4 regions of the Staphylococcus condimenti genome follow, and region 3 is predicted to be linked to each of the others. Evidence: a T-box and tRNA genes for the amino acid it is inferred to sense, from the RefSeq annotation. Region 3 holds a T-box; the other regions hold tRNA genes.
The links. A T-box is a leader RNA that pairs with one kind of tRNA and senses whether it is charged. The one in region 3 lies ahead of serS (serine--tRNA ligase), so its partner is inferred to be a tRNA-Ser.
Positions count from the first base shown of each region.

Region 1 (5,158 bases), 350 kb from region 3:
GATTGAGTTCAAGGATGTCATAAAAACATTCCATAAGCGCTCAACAGAAATTCAAGCTTTGAAAGATGTCAGTTTTACCGTAGAACGCCAAGAAATCTATGGTGTAATCGGCTATAGCGGCGCAGGTAAAAGTACATTGATCAGAATGGTGAATAAGCTTGAAGATGTAACGTCTGGAGAAGTTATCGTCGATGGACATCGAATAGATCAATATAGCAAGAAAGCACTACGCAAAGTCAAAAAGAATATTGGCATGATATTCCAACACTTCAACTTGTTAAATTCAAAAACGGTATTCAGCAACGTGGCAATGCCGCTTATTCTTGAAGGCAAGGACAAAAAATACATAAAAGAGAAAGTAGAGGAAATGCTTGATTTCGTGGGTCTTGGAGATAAAGGTTCACAATATCCGAACGAACTTTCAGGTGGTCAAAAACAAAGGGTGGCAATTGCACGTGCACTCGTGACAGATCCTAAAATTTTATTATGTGATGAAGCAACAAGTGCCTTAGACCCGGCAACAACTGATTCTATCTTACAACTTTTAAAACGCGTCAATGAAACATTCGAAGTCACAATTTTATTAATAACGCATGAAATGAGTGTTATTCAAAAAATTTGTGACAAGGTTGCTGTGATGGAACAAGGGCGTGTGATTGAAAAAGGAACAGTGTTAGATGTATTCAGTCATCCGAAAACTAAAACAGCTAAGAACTTTGTTTCAACTGTTATCAGTACTGATATCAGTGAAAAAATGATACATCAGTTGCCGACAGATGAAAATTATCAAGATGTGAAAGTGTACATGGAAGGCTCGCAATTAGGTTTGTCAGTTATCCAGACATTGATTAAAACATTCAATCTAGATGTTAATGTGATTTACGCTTCTATGTCTGATATTCAAGATACTTCAGTTGGTTATCTAACATTGCGTATTAAAGGTTCTGATGAAGAAAAACAACGCGCATATGATTATTTGAAACAACATCATATCGAATATGAGGAGGTTGGATAATATGCTAGGTTCATCATTAGATTCATCGCAATTATGGGAAGCACTCTATCAAACATTATTGATGGTTTCGATATCATTAGTAATTGGTGCATTAATCGGAATTCCGCTAGGCATACTGCTTGTTGTAACTAAGAAAAACGGAATATGGGAAAATGTCGCAGTTTACCATATTTTGAATCCGATTATTAATATTTTCCGTTCAATTCCATTCATTATTTTGTTAATTGCGATTGTGCCATTCACAAAATTAATTGTTGGAACATCCATCGGGACAGCAGCAGCGATTGTACCTTTAACTGTATATGTGGCACCTTACATTGCACGTTTAGTTGAAAACTCACTGTTAGAAGTGGATTCAGGTGTAATTGAGGCAGCACACGCCATGGGTGCTTCACCTTTCCAAATCATTCGTTACTTTTTAATGCCGGAAGCTTTAGGTTCATTAATTTTAGCGATTACAACTGCAATTATTGGTTTAATCGGTTCAACAGCTATGGCTGGTGCAGTTGGCGGTGGCGGTATCGGTGACTTGGCTTTAGCTTATGGTTACCAACGTTTTGATACAATCGTCATCATTATCACAGTGGTTATCTTAGTTATTATGGTTCAGCTGATTCAATCTCTCGGGAATGTATTGGCTAAGAAAATTCGCAGAAACTAATCAAACAAAGGGGTATTTAGGATATGAAAAAAATATTAGTATTGTTAATGGCGTTAGTTGTTGTACTTGCTGCATGCGGTGGCAATAAGAAAGATGATAAAACAGTAACAGTAGGGGTAGCATCAGATGACACAAAAGTATGGGATAAAGTAAAAGAACTTGCGAAAAAAGATGGAATCAACGTTGAAATCAAGAAATTCTCTGATTACAACGTACCGAACAAGGCGCTAAACGATGGGGATATCGACATGAACGCATTCCAACACTTCGCATTCTTACATGAGTATGAAAAAGCAAACAAAGGCACACATATCACACCAATCCGTACAACTGTTTTTGCACCATTAGGTATTTATTCTAAGAAAGTCAAAGATATTAAAGACTTGAAAAAAGGGGCTAAAGTTGTTATTCCTAATGATGTTTCCAACCAAGCACGCGCATTGAAATTATTGGAAAATGCAGGTTATATCAAACTTTCTAAAGACTTCGGTTTGAAAGGCAGCAAAAAAGATATCGTTGAAAACAAAAAAGATTTAGATATTAAAGCAGTTGATGCACAACAAACAGCACGTTCTTTAGATGACGTAGATATCGCAGTTATTAATAACGGTGTTGCGTCAAAATCAGGATTAGATCCTAAAAAAGACCCAATCTTCTTGGAAAAAGATGATACAAATACTTCTAAACCTTACATCAACCTTATTGCTGTAAATGATAAAGACAAAGATAACAAAACATATAAAAAAGTTGCTGAGTTGTATCATTCTAAAGAAGCAAGAAAAGCATTGAAAGAAGACACTAAAGACGGTGAAAAAATCGTTGACTTGTCACAAAAAGAAATTAAAGAAATTACAGACAGCTTAAAATAAAGTAAAAGTTTAAACGGCCATTCCTAGAGATAGGGATGACCGTTTTTTAATATAGCAAGCACAAGTTTTGAAGATTTAAGAGCTTAGTGAAATAGTTTAAAACATAAAAAAGCTTCGACTCAGTATTCTGAATCGAAGCTTTTTAGTAGCGGAGAAAGAGGGATTCGAACCCCCGCGAGCCGTTAAGCCCCTGTCGGTTTTCAAGACCGATCCCTTCAGCCGGACTTGGGTATTTCTCCATGCAATATTTAACACAAGATTTATTATATAAGAAGATGACCTACCCGTCAACAAGTTTTTAATAAAAAAATCAAAAACTTTGAATGTATTTCAAAAAGTTAATACAAGACAAAAAATGGGTTACGGTTGCCAGCTTTATAAATCGGGTAATTATTTAATGTTATGTCAAAACTACCAATTTAGGAGTGCTACTATGATGGAAGAATTATATTATGGAGACCATGAAGAACAATTAATTGATATTTATCCAGCACCAGATACACTAGCTGAACATGATGATAAATGGCTCGTATTAATTCATGGCGGTTACTGGAGACAACAATATGACCGCTCATTAAATGATAAGTTAATAGAAATGCTGACAAAAGAAGGATATAATGTTGCGAACGTTGAATATCGACGGGGAGAACATGCTTGGCCGATACCTGAAGAGGATACTAAAAAAGCACTTCAAGCTTTCAAATCATCTAGATTTGTTGATAATCAAGAAATTATTTTAATCGGTCACTCTGTAGGCGGCCAATTAGTCTTGAATAATGCAGATGAAGCTGATCGCGTTATTGCGATGGCACCTGTAACTGATGTGCCGTACACAAAAGAACAAGGACTAGGAAGAAATGCAGTAGAGGAATATTTTGGTGATATCACAGGAGCAGCACTTGAAGCAGCATCTCCAATGTCACGTTTACCATTAAAAACAAAAACTTTAATCATTCAAGGTTTTAATGATAGCGGTGTGAAAGTAGAGTCTACCTTAGCATATGTGTCTCAAAATGAAGAAAACACAATTGATTTATATGCGTTCGCGCATCTAGGGCATATGCAATGTCTTGAACCTAAAGGCCGTCATATCGATTTAATGCTTGAATGGATTGATCATAAAGACGAAGAGAATTAAAGCATTACTATTTTATTAGGTCGCACTCAAATAAGAGTGCGATTTTTTTGCTTTTTATATAATGCTACAGAATTTTTTATTGTATACTGTATGCATTAAAAACAGTTAGAGTCTCCCATTTGTTAAAAAGTATTTTATTTTTTGAGAAAATAGTATATTATAATAATGAAAAGTGAGAGATTCGGGATTAGTTTTTCGAATGAATCATGTGATTAGATATAAAACCAATCCATTTTTTGAATACTTTGAATTCTCATTTTGCCACAACCATTCTTCGTTTGACCACTTTATATTTTCTTTCTAATTTTTTACCTAAATATTTATAAAATGATATCAGGGGGGACCTCAATGAATTATAGCTACAGTATTATTAAATCATCAATTTGCAAGTTAGATTTAACCAAGGATGAAGATTATGTACATGTGTATTTCGTGCTTTCAGGTAATGTAAAGATGCTGAGAAAAGGAAAGACACTTATCTATAAAACTGGAGAATTTTTTATTCAAAAACCAGATAAGATACCTTTGGAAATAGAGGTTAATAAGGGCTGTATTATCTATTTAGCAATTCATAAAAATTACTTTGAAAAATATTACATGAAGAACACCTTGAATACTGAAAATAATTTTGAGATTCATCATCATATTAAAGACTCATTTATGAATATAATTAGAAATATGTATGAAAAAAATTATTTGGAAGCGGATATTTGTTTTATTAAGATGTTGAACTATCTGCGTGTCTATTTAGAAATCTTCGATAACTATTTGTTCCGTCCTACTTTAAGCAAAACAATCAATGAAATTATTGAATATATCAACGATAATTATAAAGAACCTCTTAAATTGTGCGTGGTCGCTAGAGAACTCTTCTATAATGAAAGCTTTATTTCTAGAAAATTCAAGGAAGAGATGAATGTGACTTTTACAGAGTACCTTACAAATGTAAGATTATGCAATTTAGCTGAATACCTAATAGTAAGAGGAGAGGATAATGGCATTTGGGAGGAGTTCGGTTTTCCAAGTCAGCGTGCCTTTTTAAAGAGGTTCAAAGAGACCTACCATATGACGCCTAGAGAATTTATTTTAAGCACTCAATATTACCGAAATCCTCAGCATGCGATTACTGAATCAGTTTATACAGAAGTGATGAAGTATTTACAATATGATAAATCATCAGTTAATGAGATGTCTTAGTGTGTCAATTGACGTTACATTATGATGTCTCTGAATGTAAATCTGGAGACTGCACAAATAGTTGTTTGCTTTTTATTATTTGTAATAGCAGTATCTAATCAACTATTGCACATTTTGAACTTTAATATTATCAAGCTTATTTATCTAACTGTTTCTTTAAAAATGGTTTTTCAAGGGTTTCAATTAGAAATAGCTTAAGTGAAATTTTAAGAATAACATTCCCTTGGATATCAATAAGGTTAAATACGATAAAATCTTAATATTATAATACTCTAATT
Region 1 covers NZ_CP015114.1:1,917,225-1,922,382, forward strand. Annotated here, with positions in the region: gene A4G25_RS09250 (methionine ABC transporter ATP-binding protein) at 1-1,015, shown strand, start outside; gene A4G25_RS09255 (methionine ABC transporter permease) at 1,017-1,676, shown strand; gene gmpC (dipeptide ABC transporter glycylmethionine-binding lipoprotein) at 1,700-2,545, shown strand; tRNA gene A4G25_RS09265 (tRNA-Ser) at 2,695-2,784, opposite strand; gene A4G25_RS09270 (alpha/beta hydrolase family protein) at 2,979-3,683, shown strand; gene A4G25_RS09275 (helix-turn-helix transcriptional regulator) at 4,032-4,880, shown strand.
Region 1: it has a tRNA-Ser gene. The T-box ahead of serS (serine--tRNA ligase) is inferred to sense a tRNA for this amino acid. The anticodon was not compared.

Region 2 (5,158 bases), 140 kb from region 3:
TGAACCTATTGAAGCAATTGTACATCGCTTCAACACAGGCGCAATGAGTTATGGTTCTATTTCTAGAGAAGCACATTCTACTTTGGCAGAAGCCATGAACCAAATTGGAGGCAAGAGCAACAGCGGTGAAGGCGGTGAGGAACCAGAACGTTATATTTCAGGGCCTCACGGAGAAAATTATTCAAGTTCTATTAAACAAGTGGCATCTGGACGCTTTGGAGTAACAAGTGATTATTTACAACATGCAACTGAAATTCAAATTAAAGTTGCACAAGGCGCTAAACCAGGGGAAGGCGGACAGTTGCCAGGTACTAAAGTTTATCCATGGATTGCTGAAGTTCGAGGATCTACACCAGGGATTGGATTAATTTCTCCACCACCGCATCATGATATTTATTCAATCGAAGATTTAGCACAATTGATTCATGATTTGAAAAATGCGAATCCAAAAGCAAATATTGCAGTAAAATTAGTATCTAAAAGCGGTGTCGGAACAATAGCAGCAGGTGTTGCAAAAGCTTTCGCAGATAAAATCGTGATCAGCGGTTATGATGGCGGTACTGGTGCTTCACCTAAAACGAGTATTCAACACGCTGGACTGCCTTGGGAAATCGGTCTAGCAGAAACGCATCAAACCCTTATGATGAACAATTTGCGTTCTCGTGTAAGGTTGGAAACAGACGGTAAACTTTTAACAGGACATGATGTTGCTTATGCATGTGCCTTAGGTGCTGAAGAATTTGGTTTTGCAACAGCACCGTTAATTGTACTTGGTTGTGTCATGATGCGTGTGTGCCATAAAGACACTTGTCCAGTCGGTGTGGCGACACAAAATGAAGATTTGCGTGCCCTATTTACAGGACGTGCGGATCACGTGGTGAATTTCATGCATTTCATTGCGCATGAATTACGTGAAATCTTAGCTGAGCTTGGTTTGCGTACAGTGGATGAATTGATTGGACGTTCAGATTTACTTGAACCTTCATCAGAAGTGCATAGTGAAAAGGCGCGTTCACTCGACGTAGCACCACTGTTGCATAAAGAACAAGGGCCACGATTTAAAGAAATTGAACAGTTGCATCATTTAGAAGAAGGATTTGATGCGGCAGAATTGATTCCAGATGCAGAGGCTTCTATTCTCTCTGGAACTAAATTCAGAGGACATTATAATTTGTGCAATGAGCAGCGTGATGTTGGTGTAACTGCCGGTAGTCTGATTACTCAAGCACATGGAGCGGAAGGTTTACCTGAAGATACGATTTATGTTGAAACGACTGGCCATGCTGGTCAAAGTATTGGTGCATTCACACCATCTGGATTAACTATTCATCATACAGGTGATGCTAATGACTATGTTGGTAAAGGTTTGTCCGGCGGTAAGATTATTATCAATGCACCGAATGAAGAACGAGAAGAAAATATTATTGCTGGAAATGTATGTTTCTATGGCGCATCAAGCGGTAAAGCCTTCATCAATGGTTATGCCGGCGAACGATTTTGTATCAGAAACAGTGGCGTTCATGCTGTTGTAGAAGGTATCGGAAATCATGGTTTGGAATACATGACAGGGGGACGTGTCGTTGTCTTAGGAAATGTCGGAGATAACTTCGGTCAAGGTATGAGCGGTGGTGTCGCATATATTTTCCCTGATGATGTCGAACAATTTAAAGCATACCATGCATTAGAAACATTGGATTTTGATGCGTTAGCGCATCCAGAAGAATTTGAAACATTAAAAAATATGTTAGAAGAACATGTGGCATATACAGGAAGTAAGAAAGCTTCAGCGATTTTAGCTGATTTTGATAATATTGTTGATTATGTAGTGAAAGTAACACCTAAAGATTATAAATTAATGATGCACAAGCTTGAATTGCATCATCGCCAAACTGAAAATAGCGAGCAAGCAGTTTTGAACGCTTTTTATGATTCAAGTACAGAAGTGACATCAGATGAACCATTTTCAGTTGTTTATTAACGGAAAGGAAGGAGTGTTTTAAATGGGAGAATTTAAAGGTTTTATGAAATATGACAGACAAGCACTGCCTGAGCTTTCGTTAGCAGAACGTTTAACGAGTCATGCAGCATTTCAACAATGTTTTTCTAAAGAAGATGCTGCGCTGCAAGGTGCGAGATGTATGGACTGTGGTACTCCGTTTTGCCAAACAGGACAACTAGTTGAACGTGATACAGTAGGATGTCCGATTGGAAATTATATACCAGAATGGAATGATCTTGTTTATCATCAAGATTATAAAGCGGCGTACGAACGGTTATCAGAAACGAATAATTTCCCTGATTTTACAGGGCGTGTCTGTCCAGCACCTTGTGAACAATCTTGTGTGATGAATATTAATCGAGACCCGGTGGCAATTAAAGGTATCGAGCGTACTATAATAGACGAAGCATTTGAAAATGGATGGGTAGAACCGCGTGTTCCTGCAAATCGCATAGAACAGCGTGTAGCGATTGTTGGTAGTGGGCCTGCAGGTTTAACGGCAGCTGATGAATTGAATGCGAAGGGGTATGAGGTGACCGTTTATGAACGGGCATGTGAAGCAGGTGGATTATTAATGTATGGCATCCCTAATATGAAATTGGATAAAGAAGTGGTCCGACGACGTATTCGATTGATGGAAGAAGCGGGTATCCGTTTTGTTACAAATACAGAGGTTGGAAATGATATCTCGAAAGAGACGCTTGAATCTGAATATGATGCCATCATCGTTTGTACTGGTTCACAGCAAGCAAGAGACCTTCCGTTAGAAGGACGTATGGGATATGGTATCCACTTTGCAATGGATTATTTAACAGAACAAACACAGATTGCGAATGGAGAATTGAAACCAGAAGATGCAGAGATTTGTGCCGAAGGTAAGAATGTCATCGTGATAGGTTCTGGTGATACAGGAGCTGATTGTGTAGCGACTGCATTGCGAGAAAATTGTAAAACCGTTGTACAATTCAATTATCGTACGAAGATGCCTGAACGTTATGAAATTGAAGGTAATCCTTATTGGCCATTGTCTATGCCTGTTTTTAAAATGGATTATGCACATAAAGAAGCAGAAGAACGTTTTGGTTTTGAACCACGTGCTTATGGTGCACAAACGATGCGTTATGATGTGGATCGCATTGGCAATGTTCGAGGTGTTTATACACAAACGTTGAGGAAAATGCCAGATGGCAGTACTAAAATTGATGATACCGAAAAACATTGGCCAGCTGATTTAATATTACTGGCAATTGGATTTGTAGGTACTGAAAATACTGTGCCGAATACTTTTGATTTGCGTACCGAACAAAACAAAATTGTAGCAAATGAAGTTGATTATACGACGAATCAACCTCACATTTTTACAGCAGGTGATGCACGTCGTGGACAAAGTTTAGTTGTGTGGGCGATTAAAGAAGGTCGAGGCGCAGCAAAATCTGTTCATAGATATTTACAAAAGCAGCTAGTTTTAAGTTAATAATAGAGGGGCAGCCGTCCCTCTATTTTGTTGCGATACGGAATTGTCAATATTGATTGTGTAAAATTTTCTTGTAAAATTTATTGACATTTATAAAGGGGTATAATATGATGTTTATTGTGCTTATTGGAGGAATACCCAAGTCCGGCTGAAGGGATCGGTCTTGAAAACCGACAGGGGCTTAACGGCTCGCGGGGGTTCGAATCCCTCTTCCTCCGCCATTATAAATGAAATCCAAGACTAATAGATATAAAAAGGCAATTATTCAATGTTCGTATTGAGTGATTGCCTTTTTAATTTGTATTTTAATAATTAAAAATGGGGAGTGCTCAATTTAATAGAGGTATTTTACAAGAAGGTTTACCATAGTTCGAAATAAGGAATTAAATAACTATTACATAATGGAGGGTATTCCCATGGAAATTAAAGTAGCAAGTATCTTTGTAGACAATCAAGATCAAGCATTAAAATTTTATACTGAAATACTAGGTTTTCAAAAGAAAGCAGATGAACCTGCAGGCGAATATAGATGGTTAACGGTTGTTTCCTCAGAAAATCCAGGTGGAGCTGAATTATTATTGGAACCCAATAATCACCCAGTAGCTAAAGCATATCAAGAAGGTTTAAAAGAAGAGGGTATTCCATGTACAATGTTTGATGTAGAAGACGTGCAATCTGAGTACCAAAAATTGAAAGAACAAGGTGTAGGTTTTACAATGGCGCCTATGGATTACGGAAGCGGTGTGAAATTCGCAATTTTTGATGATACTTGCGGCAACCTTGTCCAAATTATTGAACGAAAAAAATTAGAGAAATAATAAGATGTGAAGTGATGGAAAAGGTTAATTCCATCACTTTTTTAGGTTAAAGTAAATTTTTTTGAATGAGCAATTATTATTTTTAATGAAAGCCTTTACATAACTTGTCTAGACAAGTACAATAGATTCAAACATAAAACAAAGGGAGTGAGTCGGATGGCTGTTAAAGATAAAGACGTTAAACAGATTGTGGAGGCAATCGGTGGCGCGGAAAACGTAGAAACGGCAACGCACTGTGTGACGCGATTACGCTTAGTATTAAAAGATGACGATAAAGTAAATAAGGATAAATTAAATGATAACCCGCTTGTTAAAGGACAATTTAAAGCGGATAATCAATATCAAATTGTTATCGGCCCTGGGACAGTCGATGAAGTTTACAAAAAATTTATGGCTGATATTGGTAAAGAAGGCGCTTCAAAAGACGATGTAAAAGCAGCGGCAGCAAAGAAAGGCAATCCACTCCAACGTTTAGTTAAATTACTTGGAGACATATTCATTCCTATCTTGCCAGCCATCGTAACAGCCGGTCTGTTAATGGGGATATACAACTTATTAACTATGAAAGATTTATTCGGACCGAAACCCTTAACCGAACAATTTCCGCAGATACATGATTTTGCAGATATTGTGAATGTTATTGCGACAACGGCATTCATCTTCTTGCCAGCTTTGATTGGTTGGAGCAGTATGCGCGTATTCGGAGGGAACCCGGTACTTGGTTTAGTATTAGGGCTTGTATTGATGCATCCGCAACTTGTTTCGCAATATGATTTGAACCAAGGATCAAAAATTCCAGTTTGGCACATTTTCGGTTTAGACGTTAAACAATTGAACTATCAAGGACAAGTTTTACCTGTATTATTA
Region 2 covers NZ_CP015114.1:1,424,107-1,429,264, reverse strand. Annotated here, with positions in the region: gene gltB (glutamate synthase large subunit) at 1-1,978, shown strand, start outside; gene A4G25_RS07205 (glutamate synthase subunit beta) at 2,001-3,473, shown strand; tRNA gene A4G25_RS07200 (tRNA-Ser) at 3,602-3,694, shown strand; gene A4G25_RS07195 (VOC family protein) at 3,890-4,291, shown strand; gene treP (PTS system trehalose-specific EIIBC component) at 4,448-5,158, shown strand, end outside.
Region 2: it has a tRNA-Ser gene. The T-box ahead of serS (serine--tRNA ligase) is inferred to sense a tRNA for this amino acid. The anticodon was not compared.

Region 3 (5,158 bases):
AGCTGCAAGTGTTGATTAACCTATTGCTACCCCACAACTTACATCATCAAGCATATTTCTTCTACCCATGTTTTCAGAAGAATAATTGAGGTACAATTTTATTAAAGAAAGCATTCGAAATATGTAAAGATAAGGGGGTATTTCATATGTCAATCGGATCTATTATTGTTTACGTGATTGTATTTTTATTGTTATTCATCGCAGGTGCTATATTGTTAAAAGAACTTACTAAACCTAAACATTTACGTAATCAATATCAGACGCTTGTTGCTAATATTATGGTGCTTGTCGCTATGATTATTTTATTAATCGGCAGCTTAATACAACACTTTATTAAATAATTACGTTTTATTAATTATTTGTTAAAATCCTAAAACATCTATCGTAATCTGTTATAAACCGCGTTATAATTGAAACATAAAAAATGAGAAAAAAATAAAGTTTTAAATTTAAAAAGGAGTACCAGTCGAAATGCAGAAAGTCCTTTTTGGCGGAAGTAGTTTAGCACTATTTTTTGCCAGCGTTTTATGTTTTGTTTTACATGCATTAATTAGAATGACAATAACAGGACTCATTTTCTTTAATGCTGGAAATTTCCTTATCCCTTTAGGTTATGGTTTATTCACATTAAGCGTGATTAGTTTTGTTGCATTCCTATTCTCGAATGCCTACGATTCAACAACATTACGTTGAACATACATAACAGGGGGTCAGACTACCGTTTGTCTGAGCTTAGACTTCCAGAACACTTAAAAACGTTGATTCTATGCTATTTTTAGTATATGCTGATATACCGATTATCTGAAGAAGGTAATCGGTTTTTTGTTTGCTTTCAGGGAAATAAATTATCGGGAAATAAAAAAGATGAGTGCTGTATTGGTAAGTACAGCACTCAAAGTGGTAGGTAAATATATATTGGAACGAGGTTGGATCATCTTAATTCGTTTTCCAACTACTCGATGATCCTATTTATTTTGTTGCTGGGCCGATTTTAGTTTTTCCGCCCATGAACGGAACTAATGCTTCAGGAATTGTAATTGAACCATCAGCATTTTGGTAGTTCTCAACAATCGCCGCGAATGTACGTCCGACTGCCAAACCGCTTCCGTTCAAAGTATGAACTAATTCTGGTTTAGCATCTTTATCACGTTTGAATCGGATATTTGCACGGCGTGCTTGGAAATCTGTCATGTTAGAACATGAGCTGATTTCTTTGTATTCATCATAACTTGGAAGCCAAACTTCTAAGTCATAAGTTTTACTTGAACTGAACCCAAGGTCGCCAGTACAAAGAATAACGCGGCGATATGGTAATTCAAGTTCTTCAAGAATTGCTTCTGCGTTGCTTGTTAATTGTTCTAATGCATCCCAAGAATCTTCAGGTTTTTCAAAACGTACCAACTCAACTTTATCGAATTGGTGTAAACGGATTAAACCACGTGTATCACGTCCGGCAGAACCCGCTTCACTTCTGAAGCAAGCTGACTGTGCAGTGAACTTGCCTGGCAATTGATCTGCAGACAAGACTTCTTCGCGGTAGTAGTTAGTAAGTGGAACTTCTGCTGTAGGAATCATGTACAATCCTTCTTTTTCCACTTTGAACAAGTCTTCTTCAAACTTAGGTAATTGACCTGTACCATACATAGAATTAGCATTCACTAATTGCGGTACCATCATTTCAGTGTAGCCATGTTGTGTTGTATGTTTAGTCAGCATGTAGTTCATTAATGCACGTTCTAATTGTGCACCTTCATTAGTTAAGAATACGAAACGTGCACCTGAAACACGTGCAGCACGGTCAAAGTTTGCCATTCCTAATTCTTCAACTAAATCCCAATGTGCTTTAGCTTCGAAATCGAATTTGCGAGGTGTACCCCATTTTTTAACTTCGATGTTTTCTTCATCAGAGTCACCTTCAGGCACATCATCATGCATAACGTTAGGAATTGTAGATAATCTATAATTTAATTTTTCATCTACTTCATTTAATTCAGTGTCTACTTCTTTAATGTCATCGCCTAATTTTCTCATTTCAACGATTACATCATCTGCATTTTCTTTGTTGCGTTTTTTCTCAGCAATTTCATTGCTGACTCTGTTTCTTTCAGCTTTCATTTCTTCTGCTTTACCGATTAACTCACGGCGTTTGCCGTCTAGTTCTAAAACTTCGTCTACTACTTTTGGATCCATACCACGTAATTTAACTTTTCCTTTTAAGTAGTCCGGTTCGTTTCTGAATAATTTGATATCTAACATAATACGGTCATCCTTTCCAATATATACCTAATAAGTGAATTAATTTGAATCTATAAGGAGGCAAAAAACATAAAAAAATACCACGCCCCTACAAGGGACGTGGTACTACGTGTTGCCACCCTATTTAACAGTACAAATATAAAATAAGCACTGCACTCTCGCTAAAATAACGGTTATTACCGGTTGTTCCTTCAATAAGCAGGTAGATTCGTCACAGATATTGATTGCTTATTCACACTCACCATAAGCTCTCTGAAATCAATTATCAGGATTACTTGTCCTGCGAACAATGTCTTATTAACTTAAGTTCACTATAGCAAAGGTTTTTATAATTTGCAATACGTATTTTCAACTTTTTCAGAATTCAATAAAAATTCATGTTATTTACATTCAATCTTTGTATAAGCCGTTTGCTGTAAGTATCGAGCCACTTTTGTAATGTCTTTATGGAACTGACGATCTTCTGTAATAGAAGGCGTGATATTGCGTAATGTCTCATATTTTTCACGAGAACGCGGCGATAATTTATCAATCCCTTTCAACTCTACGGCTTGCAACGCAATGATTAATTCAATCGCTAATACACGTCTTGTGTTATCCACAATTTGATAACCGTGACGTGAAGCAATTGTTCCCATAGACACATGATCTTCTTGATTTGCAGAAGATGGGATAGAATCTACACTTGCCGGATGAGCTAATGTCTTATTCTCAGACACAAGACTTGCTGCTGCATATTGCATAATCATCGCCCCACTTTGCAGACCAGGTTCTGGACTTAAGAATGCAGGTAAGTCTCCGTTAAGCTGCGGATTGACTAAACGTTCAAGACGGCGTTCTGCAATATTGCCTAATTCACTGACTGCTACTTTTAAGAAATCTAAGGCATAAGCTACAGGTTGTCCATGGAAGTTTCCACCTGAAATGACAAGTGTTTCATCGTCTTCATGGAAAATAAGCGGATTATCATTTGCTGCATTCATTTCACGTTCTAATTGTTTTTTCACAAAGTTTAAAGTTTCAAAGCTTGCACCATGCACTTGTGGAATACAACGTAATGTATAAGCGTCTTGAACACGGATTTCTCCTTGATGTGTCGTTAAATTAGAATCTTCCAACCAATACAACATACGGTCAGCTACTGCGCTTTGTTCTGGGAAGTTGCGTACATCATGCACTTCAGGACGATAGGCATCTGTAATACCGTTTAATGCTTGGTGTGTCAATGAAGCAATCCATTCAGATTGATAAGCTAATGATTCCGCTTCAATCCAATTAATGACACCTTGTGCTGTCATGGCTTGTGTACCGTTGATTAACGCTAATCCTTCTTTAGCAGATAATTGCAGCGGCTTACGTCCTAATTCTTCAAGTACTTCGCTGCTTTCACGTTCTTCTTGTTGGTAATATACTTTACCTTCACCAATTAATGCTAAAGCAAGATGAGAAAGCGGTGCTAAATCTCCTGATGCTCCTAATGAACCTTGCTGCGGAATAATTGGGATAATACGATGATTGATGAAATAAATCAATTGATCTACCAATTCAGTAGTCACACCTGAATGGCCTTTTAACATTGTATTTAAACGTAATATCATCATCACAAGTGCAACGTCATGCGAGAATGGGTCACCTGTCCCGCAAGCATGAGAACGAATCAAATTCACTTGCAGCTGATTATATTGGTCTGGATCAATCAAGACATCACTGAATAAACCAAATCCTGTAGTAATACCATAGATTGTTTCTTTATTTTTAATAATATCTTCTACAATCGCACGACTCTTCTTAACACGCTCTAGTGCATCAGATGAGATTGCAACTTGATCTTGCTGATGTAAAAAATTTTTTATGTCTTCAATTGAGAGCGACGCTCCGTTTAATTCTAATGTCAATTGAATTACCCCCTTAGTAATATAAATACTTACAATTATCACAAGTATACGCTTACATTCAGAGAGCGACAATAGATTTCAACAAAGCCGTAGCATGGTAATACGTCACTAATTTAACAAGTTAAAATCTTTTCTACCTTAAGTAGTATTTAAGTTTATGAATCCTCCTTCATGATATGGTATGGATTCTGTAAATGATGAAAATAATATGGCTTTTGATGATACACTCCAAGTGACAAAAAAAGTAGAGGAGTGTCATCCAGTGAGGAATTCTAAATTGATTGTTTCATCTATCATTGCAACCTCATTGTTCATGGGCAGTTCGACTTCATTATTCAACCAAGCAGAAGCGGCAGAAGATAACGAGAAAACAGACATCCAACTTGTTACACCTTCAGAATGGCAAAAACAGCACGATAATTTGCTGCAAGCCAGATTAAGCGGTTCTAATTTAGGAGAAGGCGGCGACATCGGTTCTATCAACAGCTATCAAAATTCATATCGCGACTATGTTGAAAGTACAATTGAAGCAGCTGAAGACCAATCTGCTTATGGCGAAGTTATTATTCCAAGAGAGGGACAAGACTATTTGAATACACATGGCACACCTGTAGAATCTAAGCAACAACCGAGACAAAATATCGAACCGCTTCCTGATACAGGAAAAGATAGTGCAGATACAACTGTTATGACAATCGTAGCAGGTTTATTCATTGCATTTGGTACCATCATCACATTTAGAAAGCATTTTAAATAATTCGATTTGCTTTATTGAGCCAAAGTCTTTTCTAGGCTTTGGCTCTTTTATATTTTGTGGTATCTATAACGTATTTCACACTACTTATTATCAGGTATTTCACACATTCTGACATCGTTAATAAAGTATTAATATTTACTTTAAGTTTTAGTGTTGACTTACTCAAAGGACAGGTATAATATGAGTTATTGCATTAAGAAAAAGTAGATTAACGACGATTTAAAAAGCTCATCTGTCATTCGCAGATGTG
Region 3 covers NZ_CP015114.1:1,564,948-1,570,105, reverse strand. Annotated here, with positions in the region: gene A4G25_RS07875 (hypothetical protein) at 147-341, shown strand; gene A4G25_RS07870 (hypothetical protein) at 472-693, shown strand; gene serS (serine--tRNA ligase) at 970-2,256, opposite strand; T-box leader at 2,347-2,553, opposite strand; gene hutH (histidine ammonia-lyase) at 2,637-4,151, opposite strand; gene A4G25_RS07855 (hypothetical protein) at 4,414-4,908, shown strand.

Region 4 (5,158 bases), 320 kb from region 3:
AAGTCAGCCTCAAACTGGTACACCTACATTCGAAGGCGGAAATCCTTTAGTTCCGATTGATGAAACAGTTGCACCTAAATTAATTGATCCTAATACTGGTGATAAAGTCGATACTTTGACAGTCCCTGGCGAAGGTACGTATAAGGCAAACCCTGATGGTACTGTAACATTCACTCCGGAACCGAAATTTGTTGGTAAAGCAACTCCTGTTAAAGTTGAAAGAGTCGATACTAATGGTACACCAGCTCAAACAACTTATACGCCAAACGTAACGCCTGTTAAACCTGTAGGTACACCAGCTGAGTCTGAAGGACCTCAAGGCCAGCCTCAATCTGGCACACCTACATTTGAAGGCGGAAACCCAGATGTACCTATCGATGAAAATGTTGCACCTAAGTTGGTTGATCCGACTACTGGTAATGAAGTCGATAAAGTAACTGTTCCTGGCGAAGGTACTTATACTGTTGATCCTAATGGCAAAGTGACATTCACTCCGGAACCTCAATTCAAAGGTGATGCTAAAGGCGTTGATGTTAAACGTGTCGATAAGAACGGTACACCGGTTACTGCGAAATACACACCTAAAGTGAACGCTGTAACACCAACTGCTAATCCAGCAGAAACAACAGGTGTACAAGGTAAAACTCAAACAGGTACACCTACATTCGAAGGCGGAGATCCTTTAGTTCCGATTGATGAAACAGTTGCACCTAAATTAATCGACCCTGCTACTGGCGCTAAAGTCGATACTTTGAAAGTTCCAAATGAAGGTACTTATGTTGCTAACCCTGATGGTACTGTAACATTTACTCCGGAACCTCAATTTGTCGGTAAAGCAACACCTGTTAAAGTTGAAAGAGTCGATACTAATGGCACACCGGTTCAAACCACTTATACACCAAAAGTAACGGCTGTAACTCCTGTTGGTACACCAGCTGAGTCTGAAGGACCTCAAGGTCAGCCTCAATCTGGTACACCTACTTTCGAAGGTGGAGACCCAGCGGTACCAATTGACGAAAATGTTGCACCTAAACTAGTTGATCCTAAAACTGGCAACGAAGTCGACAAAGTGACTGTTCCTGGCGAAGGTACTTACACTGTTGATCCTAATGGCAAAGTGACATTTACCCCGGAACCTCAATTCAAAGGTAATGCTAAAGGTGGGGATGTTAAACGTGTGGATAAAAACGGTACAACAGTTACTGCGAAATATACGCCTAAAGTGAACGCTGTAACTCCTGTCGGTACGCCAACTGAGTCTGAAGGACCTCAAGGTCAATCTCAAACAGACACACCAGTATTCAAAGGTGGAGATCCAGCGGTACCGATTGACGAAAATGTTGCACCTAAATTAATCGACCCTGCTACTGGTGCTAAAGTCGATACTTTGAAAGTTCCAAACGAAGGTACTTATACAGCAAATGCTGATGGTACTGTAACGTTTACTCCAGAACCTCAATTTGTCGGTAAAGCAACACCTGTTAAAGTTGAAAGAGTCGATACTAATGGTACACCAGCTCAAACAACTTATACACCTAACGTAACAGCAGTTACTCCTGTCGGCACACCGGCTACATCTGAAGGGCCTCAAGGTCAACCTCAAAAAGGTACGCCTACTTTCAAAGGTGGAGATCCTTTAGTGCCAATCGATGACAAAGTTGCACCTAAGTTGCTTGACCCTAAAACTGGCAACGAAGTTGACAAAGTGACTGTTCCTGGCGAAGGTACTTATACTGTTGATCCTAACGGTAAAGTTACATTTACTCCGGAACCTCAATTCAAAGGTGACGCTAAAGGCGTTGAAGTCAAACGTGTGGATAAAAACGGTACAACAGTTACTGCGAAATATTCACCTAAAGTGAATGCGGTAACTCCTGTCGGCACACCAGTAACATCTGAAGGACCTCAAGGTCAGCCTCAAAAAGGTACGCCTACTTTCAAAGGCGGAGATCCTTTAGTGACAATCGATGACAAAGTTGCACCTAAACTAGTTGATCCTAAAACTGGCAACGAAGTCGACAAAGTGACTGTTCCTGGCGAAGGTACTTACACTGTTGACCCTAACGGTAAAGTAACATTCACTCCGGATCCTAAATTCACTGGAGAAGGCAAAGGCGTTGAAGTCAAACGTGTGGATAAAAACGGTACGCCGGTTACTGCTAAATACACACCTAGCGTAACTCCAGTTACTCCAGTTGGTACACCGGTTACTTCTACAGGTGTTCAAGGTCAACCTCAAGAAGGTACGCCTACTTTCAAAGGCGGAGATCCTTTAGTTCCGATTGACAGTACAATCGCACCTAAGTTGGTTGATCCGAATACTGGCGAAGAAGTCAACAAAGTAGTAATTCCTGGTGAAGGTACTTACACTATCGATCCTAACGGCGAAGTAACATTCACTCCGGATCCTAAATTCACTGGAGAAGGCAAAGGTATCTTAGTCAAACGTGTGGATAAAAATGGTACAACGGTGACTGCTAAATTTATTCCTAATGTGACAGCAGTAACACCTAAAGGTACACCTGCCACATCTGAAGGCCCTCAAGGCGAAGTACAAAATGGTACGCCTACATTCGAAAGCGGTGATCCTTTAGTTCCGATTGACAACACAATCGCACCTAAGTTGGTTGATCCGAATACGGGTGAAGAAGTAGACAAAGTAGTAGTTCCTGGTGAAGGCACATATACTATCGATCCTAACGGTGAAGTAACATTTACTCCGGATCCTAAATTCACTGGAGAAGGCAAAGGCGTTTTAGTCAAACGAGTTGATAAAAATGGTACAGCAGCAACAGCTAAGTACACACCAACTGTTATCGCTAAAAAAGAAACACCTGAACCAGCAAAACCAACACCAAAAGATCCTGTTGAACCTAAACACGGAAAAACTGAACCTACTGACAATGTTAAAACTTCTGATGAAGTAAAAGAAACTACAGTTGCAAATGAACAACAATCTAAGAAAACTCAACCAGCAGCTGATAAAGTTGAACCAAAACAACACAAAGACGTTTCTGATAATAAATCTAAAGCAAAAGCTTTACCAAATACCGGTACTGAAGAAAACAATACAAACACAACATTGTTCGGCTCATTATTAGCACTCTTTGGATTAGCAGCTTTCAGCAGAAGAAAAAAAGAAGATAAAGAATAGTTAATCTTTACCTAGAGACTTCCACAGTCTCTAGGTTTTTTTGCTTTTTTATGGAATCATTTAAAATCAGATCCTAATCACAATATGTGTATTCGCAAAAATATAATAAAAAGCACGCTGACCTCTATATCAGCGTGCTTGATTTGACGGAGAAGAAGGGATTTGAACCCTTGCGAGCTACTAAGCCCCTGTCGGTTTTCGAGACCGATCCCTTCAGCCGTACTTGGGTACTTCTCCATTCTCTTGTGACAGTGTTTCTTTTCGCAAATTGATGATGATTAAACACTGACAGCTTCCACAATAAAATTTCTAATATATGATTTCAAGTACTTTGCTTAAATCGGGTATGGAATAATGAGGAGTGAAACAATGCAATTCACACAACGATTTATTCATACATTCAAAGAAAACTTATATAAAGACACATGGTTTACCAACTCCGTTGATGACAGTTGGTACGATCAATCAATAGAATTTAATTTATATTATCAACCACCTTATATTTGGACAGCAATGATAGATTATTTAAGCAAACGAGCTATTCCGGGCGTTGAAATAGTACAAGATAATTACTATGCACGTACCGTCTTGCTTAAAGATTCTACTACAAAAAGAGCCGTAAAAGGCTGGCTTAAGATAAAAAATAATATAAAAATCAATGCACTCTTAGTAGAAATGAGTGTAAGCTTAATACCTGAATGGCATAAAGTTGTTCAAAAACTGCAACATTTATTTGATTTAGAAGTCAATCCTGAAATCATCAACAAAACCCTTAACGAACAATGGATAACGTTAGGATTACGTGTACCAGGTGCATTTAACGGATTTGAATTAGGCGTACGTGCAATATTAGGACAACAGATCACTGTCAAAGCAGCTACAACGATATCCGGCAGACTTGTTCATGCATTAGGTACATCCTTTAAAACTAAAATAACCGGTTTAGATACATTGTTCCCCATCCCTGAAAAATTTGTGCGTTTAGCACATGGTGACATACCTATTTCAGATATATTAGGACCTTTAGGCGTTACAGGTCGTCGTTCCAATACAATCGCTGCTTTAGCTGAAGCACTTGTAAATAATGAAGTGCAATTAAATCCTATAGTACAGGGTGCTGAATCTCCCCTTCCTTTTTCGCGCCACACCGTCCAAATGGAAACTGCTGAAGCTGAAATGAAACAGTTACTAGCAATCAAAGGAATCGGTAAATGGACAGCACAATACATCGGTATGAGAGCACTCGGCTATACTGATAGTTTCTTAGAAACAGACATCGGTATCAAAAACGCAATGCCAAACCATACAACATCAAAATCTCGTCTAGTCGCTGCAGAAAAATGGCATCCGGTTCGCAGCTACGCAGTCGACAATTTATGGAACACACTCAATTAAAGCTTTAAAAATGCTCGAATCCTCACCACCACAAAGATTCGAGCGTTTTTGCTTTATTCAAATAATCGACGAAACGTTTTAACCTCCACAGCATTCGCTTGTTGTTTTTGACGTTTCAATAAACCGCGCCATTTTTCATGATTATCTACAGTCTGATGCAATTTATGCATCAACCCCCGGTAATCAGCAGTTTTAAAGACATTGCCTTCTTCTCCATCAAGTACATATTTCAAATTATGTACCGTTTCCGCATATGCAAAAATCAACATATCTGATAAGAAGGCACGCCGAACCGCATCTAAAATTTCATTACCTGAATTAATATCTAAATAAATATCACAGTCATCATATAGTTTCTTCACGGTTTCGCGTTCAATCGATGGATAAAGCTTCACATTCTCATAGCGCTCCATCGCCATCAATTTAGAAGACATTTCAGTTAAAGCACCAATATGAAATTTCAAATGAGGACTTAATTTCACCAATTCCTCCAAATTCTCGATTTGATCTGAATTCGTCATCGTTAATATACTTTGCGTAAATTGATTGCGACGTGTAAATGGATAGATATAACCGCCTAACTCCACTTTCTGTTTTACCTCTTTATCC
Region 4 covers NZ_CP015114.1:1,887,460-1,892,617, reverse strand. Annotated here, with positions in the region: partial or broken gene A4G25_RS13160 (YSIRK-type signal peptide-containing protein) at 1-3,094, shown strand, start outside; tRNA gene A4G25_RS09215 (tRNA-Ser) at 3,302-3,391, opposite strand; gene A4G25_RS09210 (DNA-3-methyladenine glycosylase 2) at 3,524-4,549, shown strand; gene gtfB (accessory Sec system glycosylation chaperone GtfB) at 4,603-5,158, opposite strand, start outside.
Region 4: it has a tRNA-Ser gene. The T-box ahead of serS (serine--tRNA ligase) is inferred to sense a tRNA for this amino acid. The anticodon was not compared.